DNA from 4 places in the Pseudoalteromonas sp. SANK 73390 genome. Region 1 is predicted to be linked to each of the others. Evidence: predicted binding sites of a transcription regulator. Region 1 holds the regulator's gene; each other region holds the start of a gene.

The links. Region 1 encodes sigma-54, which starts transcription at its own class of promoters, with help from an activator protein. Its sites were predicted from a motif close to GTTGGCACGNNNNTNGNNT; they were not measured.
Region 2: the regulator sigma-54 is predicted to act here: its motif matches at 1,244-1,262, upstream of fliE (flagellar hook-basal body complex protein FliE).
Region 3: the regulator sigma-54 is predicted to act here: its motif matches at 1,285-1,303, upstream of SANK73390_RS15325 (YggN family protein).
Region 4: the regulator sigma-54 is predicted to act here: its motif matches at 1,268-1,286, upstream of SANK73390_RS15995 (flagellar assembly protein T N-terminal domain-containing protein).

The regions. Positions count from the first base shown of each region.
Region 1 covers NZ_ARPN01000055.1:71,460-74,614, forward strand. The annotation lists gene rapZ (RNase adapter RapZ) at 1-98, opposite strand, end outside; gene ptsN (PTS IIA-like nitrogen regulatory protein PtsN) at 117-569, opposite strand; gene hpf (ribosome hibernation promoting factor) at 572-859, opposite strand; gene SANK73390_RS07970 (RNA polymerase factor sigma-54) at 887-2,398, opposite strand; gene lptB (LPS export ABC transporter ATP-binding protein) at 2,455-3,155, opposite strand, start outside.
Region 2 covers NZ_ARPN01000108.1:52,403-55,557, forward strand. The annotation lists gene fliF (flagellar basal-body MS-ring/collar protein FliF) at 1-854, opposite strand, end outside; gene fliE (flagellar hook-basal body complex protein FliE) at 877-1,209, opposite strand; gene SANK73390_RS13970 (sigma-54-dependent transcriptional regulator) at 1,363-2,748, opposite strand; gene SANK73390_RS13975 (sensor histidine kinase) at 2,745-3,155, opposite strand, start outside.
Region 3 covers NZ_ARPN01000110.1:13,176-16,330, forward strand. The annotation lists gene SANK73390_RS15320 (aminotransferase-like domain-containing protein) at 1-415, shown strand, start outside; gene SANK73390_RS15325 (YggN family protein) at 449-1,246, opposite strand; gene SANK73390_RS15330 (PA3496 family putative envelope integrity protein) at 1,559-1,741, shown strand; gene SANK73390_RS15335 (glutathione peroxidase) at 1,782-2,267, opposite strand; gene SANK73390_RS15340 (LysR family transcriptional regulator) at 2,306-3,155, opposite strand, start outside.
Region 4 covers NZ_ARPN01000114.1:35,388-38,542, reverse strand. The annotation lists gene flgM (flagellar biosynthesis anti-sigma factor FlgM) at 1-244, shown strand, start outside; gene flgN (flagellar export chaperone FlgN) at 237-665, shown strand; gene SANK73390_RS16000 (LPP20 family lipoprotein) at 731-1,210, opposite strand; gene SANK73390_RS15995 (flagellar assembly protein T N-terminal domain-containing protein) at 1,320-2,513, shown strand; tRNA gene SANK73390_RS15990 (tRNA-Arg) at 2,751-2,825, opposite strand; gene SANK73390_RS15985 (FlgO family outer membrane protein) at 2,915-3,155, opposite strand, start outside.

The DNA of each region.
Region 1 (3,155 bases):
GGGATATTATCAACGCAATAATACCCTAAATCTTCTAATACACGAAGTGCAACTGACTTGCCTGAACCAGAGCGACCGCTGATGATGATTAATTCCATTATGCTTCTCTTAATAACCTAGTCTGCTGAGGCAATAATGGCATAAAGTTCCTCGTCATTGCTAGCGTTCCTTAGCTGTTTACAAAATTCTTTATTGTTTAGCTGCTGAGCTATCGATGACAAAGTTTTTAAATGTTGTTCGTTATCGCCATCAGGCACAATTAAAGCAAGAAATATATCAACAGGCCGATTATCAATGGCATCAAATTCAACCCCTTGTTGATTGACTAATAGTAAAGCTGTCACGACTTCAAGACCTATTATCCGACCATGGGGCAGGGCAATCCCTTTACCTATACCTGTACTGCCGAGTTTCTCCCGGGCCATTAATGCGCTAAGGATATCGTGCTGATTTAAATTGGGTAGCTGTTCGTGCGCTAACTCGCTAATGTATTCGAGTATACGTTTTTTGCTATTAAAAAGGACCGCAGCTTTGCTACAGTCCTTATTGATTATCGAGCTTAATTTCATAATTAATGTCGAATTAGCTTCTCTTTGTGCTTAATTACCTGACGATCTAGCTTATTAATTAGGCCGTCGATCGCAGCATACATGTCCTGATGTTCTGTCGAGGCAAAAAGCTCTCCGCCATTAACGTGCAATGTCGCCTCTGCTTTTTGTACTAGCTTTTCAACATCTAAGATCACATGTACATTGTTTATATGATCAAAATGCCTTTCTAACTTTGCAAACTTGTTGTTGACATAGTCTCTTAATGCATCGGTTATTTCTACATGACGACCAGTTAAATTTAGTTGCATAAGCATTTTCCTTCTTAGGTAATACGCCTAAATCAAGCTTTTACGCTGATTTGACGGTGGAATGGCTAACGACTCCCGATATTTTGCTATGGTGCGTCGGGCCACCTTAATTCCTTGCTCCGCTAATATATCTGCTATTTTACTGTCGCTTAATGGCTTAGCAGTATTTTCTGCAGCAATTAGCTTTTTGATTAGTGCTCTGATTGCTGTGGACGAGCACTCACCTCCATTTTCAGTACTAACATGACTTGAGAAGAAATACTTCAACTCAAAAATGCCTCTAGGTGTGTGCATATATTTTTGTGTGGTCACTCGTGAAATGGTGGACTCGTGCATTTCAACCATTTCTGCAACATCATTTAACACCATGGGTCTCATTGCCTCAGGGCCATGTTCAAAGAATGCCTGTTGTTGTTGGACAATGCAATTAGTAACTTTCATTAATGTTTCATTTCTGCTTTCTAAGCTTTTAATAAACCACTTTGCTTCTTGTAAATGAGAGCGAATGAATTGACTATCTGTGCTGGATTTCACTGAGCGAGACATTGCAGCATATTGATTGTTAACACGAATTTTAGGCATGCACTCCGGATTTAGCTCAACTACCCAGCGGCCTTTTATCTTCTTAACTGATACATCAGGAATGACATATTCAGACTCTTCACGAATAATGCTTGCCGCAGGTTTTGGGTTAAGAGTGTGAATTAATGTTACGATCTCCTTGAGCTCAGTCTCTTTGAGCTTGGTTTTTTTCATCAAGGTCCGATAGTCGCGACTTGCAAGTAGCTCAATGTGCTCATTGAGGATCATTTTAGTTTCGCTCAACCAAGGAGTTGTATGCGGGTCAAATTGATTGAGCTGAATACACAAGCACTCTTGTAGTGAGCGAGCGCCAATGCCAATAGGATCAAAAAGTTGAATTCGTTTTAATACGGCTTCTACTTCATCTAATTCAATATGTTCGCCACTGTTGCCATCATTCAAGCTCTCTAAGAGATCTTCGGTACTTAAGGTGAATGTACCGTTTTCGTCTATGGCTTCTACAATAGCGACTGCGATGCCGCGATCTGTTGGGCTAAAAGGCGTTAATTCGAGCTGCCACATTAAATATTCATGAAGCGTTTCCGTCGTCTCACCTTGATAAATAGTCTCGTCTTCAGGCATGGGTCCACTACTGGCAGCAGGAGCTGCACTCATGTACTCATCCCATGTCACATCCATAGCGAGGTCGTCGCTCACGGTCTCTTTACTTAGTGCGGCATCCGAATCTATTTCGTAGTCACTTACAGGCTCGATATCTTGACTGTCTAAATGCGTGTCCTCTTGGTTTTCATCTTTACCATTTTTATCTTGGGCACTGTTTTGCGCATCAGATTCTGGCTCTGACTCATCTACTTCAAGAAGCGGGTTGCTATCAAGAGCTTCTTGGATCTCTTGCTGTAGATCCAACGTGCTTAGTTGCAGCAAGCGAATAGCCTGCTGTAACTGTGGTGTCATGGTAAGTTGCTGCCCCATGCGCAGCTGTAACGATTGCCTCATCTACCTTTAACAATCCTTCTGGTTTTCTATTATTATTGTGACTAAACGTACATTAACTATAGCTTGAATTGTTCACCTAGGTAGACATCTCTGACAGTTTGATCTGCTAAAACATGTTCAGGAGTACCAGAGGCGATTAATTCACCATGTGAGACAATATAAGCTTTTTCACATACATCAAGAGTTTCACGAACATTGTGATCGGTGATTAACACACCAATACCTCTATTTTTTAAATGTTCGATAATTTTCTTTATATCTAACACTGAAATGGGATCAACACCAGCAAAAGGCTCATCTAAAAGGATAAATTTAGGATTTGCGGCTAAAGCGCGAGCAATTTCTACTCTTCTGCGTTCTCCGCCTGACAGTGCCATACCTAAGCTATCGCGAATGTGTTGAATGTTAAACTCATCCAGTAGTTCATTTAAAATTTGCTCACGGGCTATCTTATTCAGTGAGTTGCGAGTTTCCAAAATCGCCATTAAATTTTGATATACCGTGAGCTTTCTAAAAATTGATGACTCTTGAGGTAAATAGCCAATGCCTAAACGTGCTCGGTTATGCATTGGCAATAGTGTAATGTCATGATCGTTGATGCACACGGTGCCATTATCGCTTGGCACGAGACCTACAATCATGTAAAAGCTGGTGGTTTTTCCTGCTCCATTGGGACCAAGAAGGCCAACAATACTACCTGCTTCAACACTAAGGCTGACGTTTTTAACAACTTGTCGGTCTTTGTAACTTTTTGCCA
Region 2 (3,155 bases), on a different contig from region 1:
GTTAAATCAACCTGCGCAGTGTACTTACCTAATCCAATAACAGGGATCAAAATACTGTCAATCTTTTCTAGGTATTCTTGTTCCCTTTTACGCTCAAGGTCATATTCTTTGCGAGAACGTGCTGCTAGTGAATCTTGCGAGCCTGAATTCAATAAGCGGCCATTTTGATCTGTAACAGTCACTCGTGCTGGCTCTAGTCCTTGTACAGCAGAAGCAATTATATCCACTATTGAATCTATTTCTTCACCACCTAGGGTTCTGCCACGTTTTAATGTGAGTACTACGGTAGCTGATGGCTTTTTCTCACGACGAGCAAACACGTTTTCTTTTGGTATAGCTAACAGTACTTTTGCACGATTAATGTCGTCTAATTCTTCAATTGTACGCGCCAACTGCTGCTCACGGCTATGCTTTAATCGCTCTCGCTCTAGTCTTTGGCTGACACCAAAGCCCATATCCTGCATTAAAATATCCGTACCCGAACTTGGTGCTTGCGTAAATCCATCACGTGCCATTTGTAGTTTTATGGTTTGGTAATCATTTTCAGCTACCAAGATGGTATTACCATCTAATTCATAATCAATTTTTTGAGCGTCTAAAAAGTCCAATGTTTGCACTAGCTCTTCGGTAGGATATTGACCAAGTGGGCGCATATCTGGTTGTTGTGCCCAAATAATAATAAACACAGCAATAGCTAAGCAGATAGCTAAAGCGATAATTAAAGTAACTTGGCGAAGCATATCAACGCCACTTAGCGCACTCAGATAACCTGATTTTTGCTCTTGCTGTTCACCAGAATCTGCGCCAGTAGCGCCATCCGATAAAGCCAGTTCTGTTGATTGGTTCGTTGCCACAGTTATTCTCCACTACCTAAGCTTAAACAGGCATGCTCATAATTTGTTTATATGACTCTACAAGCTTATTTCTAACTTGTACCGTCGCCTCAAAAGCCACTGACGATTTTTGAGAAGCAATCATGACTTCAGCGAGCGACACGCTGCGATCACCCATCTCCAGTGCCGTTACTTTTGATTTTGCATCTTTTTGCAAGCCACTGACCGTATTAATAGCATCTGATAGCATGTCGCCAAACTGCGCTGATGAATTTGCTGATGTCTGTACTGGCAGACTATCTTGCGGTTTATTGCGTGTAGCTTCTGAAGCTAACGACTGCATTTCTTGATATAAAGCATTGGGTTGAATGTTCATTGTGCTCACCCTTTTTACTAAAGATACATAGATGAAGCACAATTCATGCCAAAATAAAAATCAACTATAACAGTTAGTTACAAACAAAGCGGGCTGTCATGATTTTGACTAGAAAAAGCCAGTATTAAACTGGCTCATGGTATTTGGAAGGGGTTAAGCTGGTAGTGGGATCCCCATGTCACGCATTTTCGCTAACTTATACCGTAACGTTCGAGGGCTCATCCCTAATATTTCAGCCACGTCTTTGCGCTTACCTTGACATCGAGACAAGGTGTCCAGAATCATTTGGTGTTCCTTATCTTGTAACTCTACTTTATAACTTTGACTATCCACACTGTCAGCTATCTCACATTTCGTAGCCAACTCAACTTGAATTTGATCTATTGCTTTATTGTCATTTCGAGACAAAACAGGCTGATGACTTTCTATAAAAATATCATCTGAATTAACTTGCAAGCCTTGGTGTAATATCAAAGCTCGCTGCACAACATTATCTAATTCACGCACATTACCTGGCCAAAAATGTGATAAGAGCTTTTGTTTGGCATCCTCACAAAGTGTTGGTATCGGTTTGCTCGCTTTGGTGCAATGCCTTGCAATCAAATGCTCTGCAAGCACAACAATATCGCCTGGACGTTCACACAATGGCAACCACATTAGTGGAAAAACATTTAGCCGATAGTACAAATCTTCTCTAAAATTACCTGCCGCGACAGCTTCTTTTAAGTCTCGGTTACTGGTAGCCAATACACGTACATCAAGCTCTATGGTTTTTCTGCCACCCAATCGTTCCACTTCACGCTCTTGCAATATCCTGAGCAGCTTTGCTTGCAAGGCTAGGTCCATTTCGGTGATTTCATCAAGTAAAATAGTACCCTTTTGGGCTTGTTCAAATTTACCTGGACAAGCTTGAATAGCTCCCGTAAACGCACCTTTCTCATAACCAAATAGCGTCGCTTCTAGCATATTCTCTGGTATCGCAGCACAATTTATAGCAACAAATACTTCTTGGGCACGCTCAGATTTATCATGGATATAGCGCGCCAAAACTTCTTTACCTGAACCACTTGGCCCAAGTACCATTACACTCGCATCTGACTTTGCGACTTTGGCTGCCAATTCAAGTAACTGGAGGCTTTGTGGGTCTTTAACAACAGGACCATCAGTTTCTTTTTCTTTCACTGGCATGTAGCGGCTTACCATATTCAGTAAAACCTCAGGCGCAAAAGGTTTAGCCATATAATCAATAGCGCCTAATCGCATCGCTTCTACAGCATCGTCAATGGTTGCATACGCAGTCATCATCAACACTGGTAAGTCTGGGTAATTTAGCTTAATTGTTCTAAGCAAATCAATCCCGCTCATAGTGCCCATTTGAACGTCACTGACAACCAAAGAAAAGCTTGCCTGCTTTAGCAAGATAACAGCCTGCTCAGCACTAGATGCTTCGACACAATCAAATCCAGATAAATGTAAGGTGTCAATTAGCGCTTCTCTGAGCCCTGCATCATCTTCCACTACTAAAATAGAATGACTCATACAACCTCCAACTGTTCGGTATTGAATGAAATAGGAAGAAGTAAACTGAAACATGCACCGCCATCTGGCATATTTTGTACTTCTGCTTGCCCTTTGTGAGAATTAGCCACCGAGCTCACCACCGCAAGTCCAAGACCTGTGCCTTGGCTTTTTGTTGTAAAAAACGGTTCAAATACTTTTTCTGCTATTTGCGGGTCTATACCCGGGCCGTTATCTATAACGGAAATTCGCACTTTATCGTCTTCACGCTTTGCACTTACTTTAATTTCGGCTTGTGAACCAATAATTTGAATACTGTTGTGTATCAAGTTTTGTATCGCACTAGCAAGGGCTGTCTTATTACCTATAACCGCAATGTCCGGCTCAGGTAATAACACATCTAATGCACTATTGTTCATGGCCACCAT
Region 3 (3,155 bases), on a different contig from region 1:
CAAGCGCTTAAAAAGAGCCTTGAGTTGCTCATCATCGTTAATGAACCAGTGGGTGTTAGCTGATTATTTGGCCAGTGGTGAATATGACCGCCATTTAAAGTTAATGCGCAAGCGCTTATTAGTGGCGAAAGATTATATGATTATGGCATTGCGCAGATACTTTCCTCAATTTGTACGAGTAAGTGAACCAAGAGGTGGGTGTGTTTTATGGCTTGATTTAGGGCCGCAATACGATGGTACAAAACTATTTCAATTGGCTTTAGCTCAAGGAATAAGCATAGCACCAGGTGTGCTATTTAGTGCCAGCAATAAGTTTAGCAGTTGTATTCGCTTGAGTTATGGTGTGCAGTGGAATGAACACACAGAGCAAGCAATCGCGACTCTTGGAAAGCTGGTGGACCAAGCAAAAAAATAGTCGGCAGATGCCGACTATTTCAGGGAGATAGAATTAGTTTTTGTAGGTAAACAGCTGATAATCAGCGAACTCAGGGATCTGCTGTTGTAGTTGATTTTCAGTTTGAGCGATCACTTCAAACTGGCCACACAATGCATTTGCTTGTTGCTTAAGATTTTTAGCTTGCATTTGCACTTTGTCTTCAATTTGTTGGCCCATGTTTTTCATGCGTTCTTCAAAGGTTGCCATATCGCCGCCAGAGCTGACCATTTTTGAGCCAACAGCCATGAGAATACTACCAATTGATTCCATCATAGCGCCCTCTACTGCAGACTCAATACGAGTTTCAAATTGCAGCTCAAAGTTATGACCAAACTCAGTAAAAGTTTGCTCTCCCATAACAAATGCACCTTGTTGATAAAAAGTCTCATTCACCTCTGTTTCTATTTCGCCAAGTAAAGTGTTTAATGAACTAAATTCTTTAAGCTCAAATGCTGCTGCCACTTCTTCCAGAGCAACACCCGCTATTTTTATCCCATCAAGTGCGATGTTTGCCACTTGTGGTAATTTTACCCTGAGTTCATCCGCATAGTTCACAACTGCCAGTTGTTGTTGGGGGCTTAATGAAATAGGCGTACTATCTAAAAAAACTAAACCAGAGTCAGTGATGCGTAACTTACGATTGTTCTCACTATTAGTAATGAATAGTTCATCAGGTGTGATGCGAACATCATTTTTAAAGTTCACCGCACATTCATCTGAGCTAAATTGGAAATGAGAGCCATCTATTTGCGAGTGTGCAAAAGAAGCGGAACTGAATGTAATTGTTGCTGCCAAGATTAATTTTTTCATGTGATAAAGCCTTGCTGATGAATGATATGTATATAACTATTCAAAACTAATGCCAAAAAAATAAATTATTAAATATTAGTGGTTTACGTATTTTTTTGTTGTTGTATGCAGAAGTTGCATTATATTTTTGACCATTATTTAGCTTCTTTGACCAAAATAAAAACAATGATAAAAATTATTTATTAAAACGATAAAAAACTCTCACTTTTCAGATTTGCATTTTCCAGCTAAATAATCATTTAGGTGAAGAATTAATGCTAGTTATTGGCGCTTCACCAAGTAACTAATATTAACACTTATTTGGAGTGGGTTGTGGGTAAGACATTTTCTTATGATGCGCTTGATGATGATTTTGTAGATGACGAGTATGAGAACCTCGGTCGTAATCAGCATGATAAGCAAAAGCGAAAGGTGAAGAGAAAGCTTGATGATTATCTTGAACAAAAACGTTTGCGCAAAAATTTAGGTGAAGATGATTTTGATTATCTAGACTAATTAAAAAGGAGGCAGCAGCCTCCTTTTTAATTCGGTAATTTTAAGTGTGCTTAAGGGCATCTTCAATTGCAGTAGTTAGTTTACTTGGTTTTGTGGTTGGCGCAAAGCGCTGCAATGGTGTACCATCACGACCAACCAAGAACTTGGTAAAGTTCCACTTAACACGATTGCCAAATAGTCCTGGTAAGGCACTTTTGAGAAAGCGGAAAATTGGATGAGTGTGTTCGCCATTGACCTTAATTTTTTCCATTATAGTAAAGTCAACGCCGTAGTTAATTAAGCATCCTTGCTGGATTTGTTGAGCGTCTCCCGGCTCTTGTCCGCCAAACTGGTTACATGGAAAGCCGATAATAACTAAATCTTGATCCTTATATTGCTCATGTAATTCTTGTAGTCCTTGATACTGGGGTGTTAAACCACACTGACTTGCAGTATTTACTATTAATACTACTTTGCCTCTAAGTACTTCAAAGTCAAACGCTTGACCTTGTAAAGTGTTAGCAGCAAGCTGATAAAACTGTGACATAATTGTCTCCTTTGATACGTTGCTTTAAAAAGAACGTATTACTTTTTTGCAAAGCTATCGAGTAAAAACTCAATCAGTAAACGTACGCGGTAAGGCATGAGATCTTTACGAGGGTAAACTAACCAGGTTGCCCCATCATTTACTTGGAAAGGTTCTAGTATATACCTGAGTTGCCCTTGTTCAACATAAGGTTGCACGATGTCTTTGGCCAAATGCGCAACGCCTAACCCCGCTAAGCAAGCATTAATCAATGCAAAAGAGTTGTTACTTCTCCAATTGCCAGAGACTTTTACTTCCTCTTGCTGTTGGCAAATGACAAATCGCCAACGGCCGTGGGTTGCAGACAAGCAATTATGTTGGTGTAGTTCGTATGGGTGGTGAATATCTCCATGCTGACTTTGATAACCTTTGCTGACGACCCAGGTCATAGGGCGGGTACACAGTTTACGAGCCACTAAGTTGGAGTCTTGAAGTTGGCCAAAACGTATGGCTAAGTCAAAGCCTTCTTCTACTAAGTCCACATTACGGTTGTTAAAATCAAGATCAACAGTAACTTCTGGGTATAGCTTCAAAAAGTCAGCTATACGAGGCGCTACTTGGTTTGCTACAAAATCACCGGCCGCCGCTATTTTTATTAATCCTTTAGGCGTATTTTGTACACCTTGTGCTTGATTGGTCGCATCAATTAACTCTTGCTGTATAACCTTAAGCTTGGCTGAGTACTGGCGGCCAGCATCTGTTAAGTTTTGGGTGCGAGTTGTTCGCTGTATTAACACCGTGCCAAGGCGTTGCTCTAATTGTTGCACTTGCCGACTTACGTAAGATGTAGACACTTCAAGTTTTTCAGCAGCTTTACTAAAGCTACCTTGCTCAACTACCGCTAAGAAT
Region 4 (3,155 bases), on a different contig from region 1:
AAATGATGTCAACGCGAATAGCGCACCTTCTAAAGCGCCACAAAAAGCGGCTGCAGATTCTGTAAGTTTGACACCACAAGCGCGTCAACTCAAAAACTTACAAGACAAAGCACAAGAAGCGCCAGCCTTTAACAGCGATAAAGTCGCTGAACTGAAAAAGGCCATTAGCGAAGGTAAATATCAGGTTGATGCTGAAAAGTTAGCGAAGAATATTGCCGCATTTGAGTTTGATATGTATGGATGATCAGCTAAACCTTTGTGTCCATAAGCTAGACAAACAGCTCACTCATTTATCAACTTTGACCCAGTTGCTAGATAGTGAGCTTAAGTCATTGGCAGCAAGAAAAGGTGATGGACTCAAAGATTTAGCAAGAGAAAAACTAACACTACTTAACAATATTCAAAAGCTAGATAAAGAGATATCTGGTTTTGATAAGTACTTATTTGAACAGGAAAAAGCTAAAGTAATTACTGCAAAGATAGAAAGCCTGCTGATAGAATGTAAACAAAAAAATGAAGTCAATGCTCAAGCTGCCCACCAAGCCAACCTCAGTATTAAAGACCTGAAGGAAATTTTAATTGGTGCTCCATCATCCGTCACATATAGCCAAGACGGTGCTGTTGTTTCTCAAAATAATGAACTAGTTAAAAACCTTAAAGCTTAATGTTTAAAGGCTCTATCTTCACAATTGTTCCGATTAAAGCCTCTCATAACGTGTTCAATCGGCACTTAATAATAAGTAACTCGCTTAATTTTTCTTGGCTTCGCTTGGCTTATATAAAGGTCGTGAACACGCTTCATATCTAACTCTAGCTCTGTAACGTATGTATCACCTGCAGCATAGCTTTTCACAACTTTAGCGCCACGGATCACCCCTCTCACTTGACTTTTTAAGCCATCACTTTGGGCTACAGCACCTTTAACAGTCATACTAGACGTGACGCTCTGACCATACACTTGCTCCGTTAGTTCACGGTATGCTTCAAGTTTTGAGACCTTAACTGCCATTAACATTTTCTGTGAACTGCTTATACCAGGCTGTGCACTCAGTGGTGCATACCCTATTGCTTTTAACACAGGGTAGTTATCAGGTTGTACATACTCGTATTCAATGTGCTTATCAAATAAACTACTACAGCCACTTATAAAGCACAAAAGCACCACTATACTTATAAGACCGACTCGGTTTGTTTGCTTTTCGATATTCATGGTTGATCACCTTACAAGATTACTAGTATTTATTTATGCACAATTCTTGCCATAAATTGTGGTACATGATTTGCTTCTAACTCAGTATAATATTTTTGAGGCGCTAATTATGATTAAGGCTATCACTTTACTTGCACTTATTTGTATCAGTACTGCTGTCAAAGCAGAATGGTATGAAGTTGTTGGTTATGCAAGTACTCAAGGTCGCGATGTTGCTCAAGCAAGACAAGCAGCCGTCAAAGACGCTATAACACAAGCACTTATTTTTTCTGGCGCAACCGTAAGTAGCGTGCAAAGCGTGGCCGATGGCATATTAAGCCAAGATGAACTAAAAATTCAATCTCATGGTGAAATACAGCAAGTCAACTTAGTAAGTGAAAATAAGGAACAGGACCAATACAGCGTTACTCTTCACCTAGATATTTATACAACGCAAGGTAAGTGCCTTGAACAGCAATTTAATAAACAGATAGCCATTACTCAAAGCCAATTGACACAGCCGCACCAAGCTCGTATGGGTCAAATATTTGACATCGCTAAATCTACCTCTCAAAGGCTGTTTAATACCTTGAATGAGCGGACAAATACTATAAAACCAATTCCATACCTTAATATCTCAATAGACGTAACAGAGTACTTCTCTCAGCAATTTAACTATAATCCTTTGCTTATCGAAACAATCGCAATGAACAGTAATAGCCAATATGTTTTATTAAGCCAGATTACTGATATTGCTGATACAGATAAACTAAACAGTGAATATGCTTTTTGGCAAAGTGATAAATACGCAAGAAGCTTTAAAATCGACTTTGCTTTGTATGATGCGCTGACCTATGAAAGAGTCTGGCAGCAGCACTATGCTACACAGGGGGTTTGGCCTTTTGAAAAAACAAAATTAATAGATGTGCACAGTGAAAAGTTTTGGAACTCTCATTATGCTCAAGAGATCCAGGAAGTATTTAATAAAGTCAGCCAAGATATGAATGCAGCTGTCTCTTGTATTCCAACCAAAGGAAAAATCTTATATTTAGATAATGATCAGGTAGTGATTAACCTTGGAAAAGCCCATGGTTTAGAGGCTGGAAAAATACTCTCCATCATGCATCAGAGCAGCATCATCACCAGTAAAGGTTCGGTGATAAATTCCACGATGCAAACTATAGAGCAAGTAAAAATCATTAACGTAAATATGCAAAGCGCAACAGCCGTTAATTTAAATTCGCGCCCGTTAAGTAATATACAGATCAATGACATAGTTCAAATCAAAGTGAAAAGTGCAGAAAGCTTTTTACTTGACAATTAACCTTATAGCTGCACTAACCCATTAAGCGCAGCTAAATTTCTTTGAATAGATTTTATTGTAAATATTTATTTTCAATTACTGAACTACTTATCTTACGAATCATTTAAGGTTTCACTGACCTAATAAATTTTGAGCGCCAAGTAAACGCTTTAAAACAACAAGAGCAAACAAAGGCTTTGACTTGATAAAAGTGAATCTTAATATAATTTAAGGGTATGTATAATAAGGTAGGTATATTGGCGGCCCCTGCAAGAATCGAACTTGCAACCGTCCCTTAGGAGGGGACTGTTATATCCATTTAACTAAGGGGCCACTACGGCTGGAATTATAGCCGTAGGTTCTATTATATTTCAATGCTTTTTTATAAAAGTCAGCCACTTAATGTAGTTAAATAATATTCCTCATCTTGCCCCTGACAATGCAATATCTGCATTATGTAACACGTATGCAGGTACCATTTTACGCGTGCTAGCGACCACTTGTTTAGAATCAATATCAATAACACGCGCATTAACTTCCACACCAGTGCTTCTGTATATCATGGTGCCAGAAAGCACATGACTGGCGATTTTTTTACTTGTCAGCGCTTTAGAGCTTCTGGAAAAAGAAAAATCCCCGCCTTTTGTCACCGACACTGACTGA